Linked DNA regions of Tolumonas auensis DSM 9187. The protein of the gene in region 2 binds, or shares a complex with, the protein of the main gene of each other region. Links are inferred from orthologs where the notes say so. Each region holds a gene or a part of one and is shown on either strand. Other genes may lie near its edges.

What was found.
Region 1: the proteins of accB (region 2) and accD are in contact, whole or in part, in a solved structure (PDB 8UXZ), measured with the Escherichia coli proteins. The link is inferred for Tolumonas auensis DSM 9187 from one-to-one orthologs.

Annotation. Positions count from the first base shown.
Region 1 is NC_012691.1:1,730,915-1,734,019, forward strand. What follows is about bases 1-2,771. They hold accD (acetyl-CoA carboxylase, carboxyltransferase subunit beta), read right to left. Parts: upstream 1,934-2,771; coding sequence 1,067-1,933; downstream 1-1,066. Other genes in these bases: folC (bifunctional tetrahydrofolate synthase/dihydrofolate synthase), read right to left, coding at 1-1,070; truA (tRNA pseudouridine(38-40) synthase TruA), read right to left, coding at 2,055-2,771. Outside these bases: more of truA, read right to left, coding at 2,772-2,840; TOLA_RS08000 (FimV/HubP family polar landmark protein), read right to left, coding at 2,929-3,105.
Region 2 is NC_012691.1:2,757,181-2,760,262, reverse strand. Bases 280-3,027 are described here. They hold accB (acetyl-CoA carboxylase biotin carboxyl carrier protein), read right to left. Parts: upstream 2,003-3,027; coding sequence 1,556-2,002; downstream 280-1,555. Other genes in these bases: glyA (serine hydroxymethyltransferase), read left to right, coding at 2,806-3,027; aroQ (type II 3-dehydroquinate dehydratase), read right to left, coding at 2,034-2,492; accC (acetyl-CoA carboxylase biotin carboxylase subunit), read right to left, coding at 280-1,544. Also shown: TOLA_RS12885 (PTS sugar transporter subunit IIB), read right to left, coding at 1-76; more of accC, read right to left, coding at 204-279; more of glyA, read left to right, coding at 3,028-3,082. UniProt on the Escherichia coli protein: This protein is a component of the acetyl coenzyme A carboxylase complex; first, biotin carboxylase catalyzes the carboxylation of the carrier protein and then the transcarboxylase transfers the carboxyl group to form malonyl-CoA.

The DNA.
Region 1 (3,105 bases), 1.0 Mb from region 2 along the record:
CCGGATAAATCAGCCAGATGCCAGGCAGATACATATGGCACAACATGCTGCAGTGTATGCGCTATGTCTTTATCTTTAAGCATACCGACTACGGCAATTATTTTGTCTGCTTTTTGCTTTTCTAATTGCATTGCCAGGTAACGGGCAGCATGAGGATTATGCGCAACATCAATAATCACCGTTGGATGATTCTGTAATGTCTGGAATCGGCCAGCTAATTGAGCATTTTCCAATCCGGACCGGATAGCACTTTCAGATACCGATAAAGGAACATGTTCCAGGACTGCCAGTACGGTTGCCGCATTCTGTAGTGGCAAAGCCGGAACAGGTAAATCAGTAAATTGCCAGTGCTGGCCAGTGAATGTCCATTTATCTTCTGTTAGCTGGTAACTGAATTGTTCACCAACCGTGTATAGCTGAGCATTAATTTGGTTTACTGCTGCATATAATGTTTGCGGAGGATTAGGTTCACCACAAATTGCCGGTTTTTCTGAACGATAGATGCCCGCTTTTTCTGTAGCAATTGCATCTCTGGTATTACCGAGCCAATCGCAATGGTCCAAATCAATACTGGTAATGACAGATATATCAGCATCAATAATATTAGTGGCATCAAGCCGGCCACCCAGTCCCACTTCAAGAAGAATGACATCAGGCTGGTATTTTTTAAAAACGGCAAACGCCGCGAGTGTTCCGAATTCAAAGAAAGTCAGGCTGATGTCTGCTCGTTTCTGTTCAATGTCTGCGAACGCAAAGCACAAATCTTCATCACTGACTTCATGACCATTTATTTTCACCCGCTCGTTATAACGCAGCAAATGCGGGGATGCATAAACGCCCGTTGTATATCCGGCGGCCTGTAAAATACTGGCCAGCATCGCACAGGTAGAGCCTTTACCATTTGTACCACCTACGGTGATTACAATGCCCGGTAATTGCGTTAAAGCTGCTCTTTCTGCCACCGTTTTGACACGCTGCAACCCCAGCTCAATTTGCTGAGGATGTATCTGCTCTAAATAAGAAAGCCAGTCGGATAAAGACTGGCTTTGAGTCATGACTGGCAATGTCATGCGTGACTTTCCCCGATAACGCTCAGATTCATAAATTTACTCAGAATTGAGGCTAATTTATCGCGCATATCACGTCGATCGACAATCATGTCAATAGCACCCTTTTCCAGCAAAAATTCTGAACGCTGGAATCCTTCAGGCAATTTTTCACGCACTGTCTGTTCAATAACACGAGGACCAGCGAAACCAATCAATGCTTTGGGTTCACCCACGTTAATATCACCCAACATAGCAAAGCTGGCAGAAACACCGCCCATCGTTGGATCTGTCAGAACGGAGATATAAGGCAAACCTTCTTCGCTTAAACGCTCCAGTGCAGCACTGGTTTTGGCCATCTGCATCAGAGAGAACAGAGCTTCCTGCATACGTGCGCCACCGGATGCTGAAAAACAAATCATACCACGACGCTCTTTAATGCATTCTTCCACTGCGCGCACAAAACGGGCACCCACTACAGAGCCCATTGAACCGCCCATGAATGCGAATTCAAATGCACAAGCTACAACAGGAACACCTTTGACAGTTCCTTTCATGACAACCAGTGCATCTTTTTCATTAGTATCTTTCTGAGCTGAAGTCAGACGATCTTTGTATTTTTTTGAATCTTTGAATTTCAGAATATCCTGCGGCTCAAGTTCAGCGCCCAACTCGCTGCGATTATTAACGTCAAGAAAACGCTCTAACCGGGCTCTGGCACCAATCCGCATGTGATGACCACACTTAGGACAAACAGATAAACTACGTTCTACTTCGGCTTTGTATAATACCTGCTCGCACCCATCGCATTTCGTCCAGATACCTTCAGGTATGTTGTGACGACGAGAGTTATCGCTTTTGGGAAGAATCTTTTCAAGCCAGCTCATGGGATTCCTTACTTTAGTCTTAACACGACCAAAACTTACTGATTAATCTCGTTTTGATCGATAGCATATCAACCGTGCATTAAAGCACAAAAGACACAATTTGTTTACTTATCGTTATAATTTATGCGTTAAACCATAACGGCCCTAACGGTGGTTTAGGTAACCCGTAATGAAGTGGGTATGTAACATCCACCAGGTACAAACCTTCAGCTTTTGCTGTGGCACCTGACACCGTTCTGTCTTTGGCGTCCAGTATTTCACCAATCCATTCCTTTGGTTTTTCACCAGTACCAACAAGCAATAATGAACCCATAATATTTCTGACCATGTGATGCAGAAATGCATTCGCCTGAATATCCAGAATGACATAACTTCCGGCCCGATGAACCGACAGGGACATAATATTCCGGAATGGCGTATTGGATTGGCATTGTGCAGCACGGAATGATGTGAAGTCACGCTCACCCAGTAAAAGCTGACCCGCCTCATTCATCTGATCTGCATTCAGCGGATGATAGTAGTGACTGACACCTTTTGCCAGAATACCGGGACGAAGCGGTTCATTATAAATGATATAGCGATACCGGCGTGCTGTAGCAGAAAAACGGGCATGAAAATTATCATCAACAACATGAGCCCAACGTACTGCAATATCATCCGGAAGCTGTGCATTTATACCCAGCGTCCAGGCGGACATTTGCCGGTTGGCTGTTGTATCGAAATGAATCACCTGCCCTGTCGCATTGACCCCGGCATCTGTGCGCCCTGCGCACTGTATTTCTACAGGATGATTAGCGACCCGCGATAATGCAGTTTCCAACTCTTGCTGAACACTGTTTACTTCCCGCTGTCGCTGCCAACCATAGTAGTCAGCACCGAAATACTCTATACCTAGCGCAATACGCATATTTTTCTCCGAACTTTATCGCGCGGGATTATACGTCAGCAAGAGATAAAAAAAAGTGGTGATCTCGGTCACCACTTTTTATATTTATTTATACAATCCGGGAAAGTAATTTTTCAGCCTCTTTTATCTGTTCGCTGCTACCCATAGCCTGCACTTCAAGCAATAACACTTTAGCATTCGCTTTATCATCAATTTCGAGATAGGCACGGGCCAGATCAAGTTTGGCGCCGACACCGCCATCATCGTCAATATCAATACCATCGTG
Region 2 (3,082 bases):
TATGCGCAAAAGTCAGCAGCAGAATAGGTAAGATTAACAGGCGCTGTTGATTGTCATCTGACTGGATAGATACCATAACACTTAAAAAATCTGTGAGCGTTGTATCATTTTAACTCATGATGAGAAAAATAGCAGGGTAAATCGTGACGTTGATCGCATAAAAAAGGCCGCGTTTGAACGCGGCCTTAGCGATTGATAGAGACTTACAGTCCTAACTTCTTGTGCAGATAGTGGATATTAGTGCCACCACTGTGGAAGTTTTCGTCCCGCAGGATCTCTTTATGCAGCGGAATGTTGGTTTTGATCCCTTCCACCACAATCTCATCCAGTGCCTGACGCATACGCGCGATTGCGATATCCCGGTTTTCACCGTAGCAGATCAGTTTCCCGATCATTGAATCGTAATGCGGCGGTACGGTATAGCCGGAATAGATATGAGAATCCCAGCGGACGCCTAAACCACCCGGTGCATGGAACCACTGGATCTTGCCCGGAGCTGGCAGGAAAGTTTGTGGATCTTCTGCGTTGATACGGCATTCAATCGCATGACCGCGAATATGAATTTCATCCTGTTTGATAGACAGTGGCTGACCCGCAGCAATTTTCAGCTGCTCCTTGATCAGATCCACACCCGTGATCATTTCTGTCACCGGATGTTCTACCTGAATACGGGTGTTCATTTCGATGAAATAGAACTCACCGTTTTCATACAGGAATTCAAACGTGCCGGCGCCACGGTAGTTAATCTCGATACAAGCACGAACACAACGTTCGCCGATGTAACGACGCATATCTTCCGTAATGCCTGGTGCTGGCGCTTCTTCTAATACTTTCTGGTGACGGCGTTGCATAGAGCAATCACGTTCACCCAGATAGATGGCATTGCCCTGACCATCGGCTAATACCTGGATCTCGATATGACGAGGATTTTCCAGATATTTTTCCATGTAGACCATGTCGTTGCCAAAGAACTGACCCGCTTCTGACTTAGTCAGCGCAACAGAGTTTTGCAGTTCTTCTTCGTTGCGTACAACACGCATACCGCGACCACCACCACCACCGGCAGCCTTGATGATCACCGGATAGCCGATACGTTTCGCAATGGCGGCGTTTTGTTTGGCATCTTCGCCAATCGGGCCACCTGAACCAGGTACACACGGCACGCCTGCTTTTTTCATCGCTTCAATTGCTGACACTTTATCGCCCATCAGACGAATAGTTTCAGCTTTCGGGCCGACGAAAATAAAGCCGGACTTTTCTACCTGTTCTGCAAAGTCTGCATTTTCAGACAAGAAGCCGTAACCGGGGTGGATAGCCACTGCGCCGGTCACTTCCGCTGCTGCAATAATCGAAGGCACGTTCAGATAAGAATCTTTCGCGGACGGTTTACCAATGCAAATGGTTTCATCTGCCAGCTTAACGTGTTTCAGATCGCGGTCTGCGGTGGAATGCACTGCTACCGTTTTGATGCCGAGCTCTTTACACGCACGCAGGATGCGCAGAGCTATTTCACCACGGTTAGCGATGACAATTTTATCCAACATAACGAGCTCTCTTATTCGATGATAAACAGAGGCTGATCAAACTCAACGGTATCGCCGTTTTCAACCAGAATGCTTTTTACCACACCAGCTTTGTCAGACTGGATCTGGTTCATCATCTTCATAGCTTCTACGATACACAGTGGATCGCCCACTTTTACCGACTGGCCAACTTCAACAAATGCTTTTGCATCCGGGCCTGAAGAACGGTAGAAAGTACCAACCATCGGAGAGCGCAGGGTATAACCACTTACTGCTTCTGCGGCTGGTGCTGCGGTATTCGCTACCGGCGCTGCTGCGGCAACAGGCGCTGCTTGTGGTGCGAAATTGATCATTGGTGCAACCTGACCGCTGACTGCGCGACTGATGCGAACCGATTCTTCACCTTCGGTGATTTCCAGTTCAGCAATGCCGGATTCTTCAACCAGCTCGATCAGTTTTTTGATTTTACGGATGTCCATTTGCATTCTCAGTTCAACTTCTTCTGCTTGTTCAATTATTGGATGACCGTTCCAGATGACGGACGGCCGCGGTAAGTGCGAATTCATACCCATCAGCTCCCAGACCACAGATCACGCCTTTGGCTACATCAGATAAAAAGGAGTGATGACGGAAAGGTTCACGGGCATGAACATTCGATAAATGAATTTCGATAAATGGAATGGCAACACCCAGTAAAGCATCGCGGATCGCAACGCTGGTATGAGTGAAGGCTGCCGGATTGATAAGGATAAAATCGACTGTCCCCATCGCCTGATGAATGGTATCGACCAGTTCATATTCAGCGTTGGATTGTTTATGGGTCAGTTCAACATCCAGCTCAGCAGCCAGTTGTTGCAAACGACCGACAATGTCGTCAAGTGTTGCGGCGCCGTAGATGCCTGGCTCACGTTTTCCCAGCAAATTCAGGTTAGGGCCGTTAAGCACTAAAATGCGGAACTTTGCAGTCATTGAGTCGCTATCCTCTGCAAATATGCAGCTATCTTTCATTTTAATCAATTTCCGGACTGGTATTGTTCAAAAACTATCCGGAAGATGATTGTTTTCGTGTTGATTGGCAAGATTACCGTAGATTCTTGTACGTTGTCAGCATTTTCGTAGGAAAAATAGCAAAAAATGGCCAATAGCGTCTTTGTCAGAGAGACAACTAATTGGTGGCCGCTACTTTGTAAAAAGAGTCGCTTTATTGATGCGCCCGGATGTCAGGCAGGGTAGAATATAACAATACCCTAACATGACGCCATGAGTCAGGAGACACTTAATAATGCTGAAGCGTGATATGAACATCGCCGATTATGATCCGGAGCTGTGGGCTTCAATTGTGGAGGAAACACAGCGTCAGGAAGAGCATATCGAACTGATTGCTTCTGAAAACTACACCAGCCCACGTGTAATGCAAGCACAGGGATCACAATTAACCAATAAATATGCCGAAGGTTATCCGGGCAAACGTTATTACGGTGGTTGTGAGTTTGTTGATAAGACTGAAACTCTGGCTATTGAACGAGCTAAAGCACTGTTCGGTGCTGTCTATGCTAACG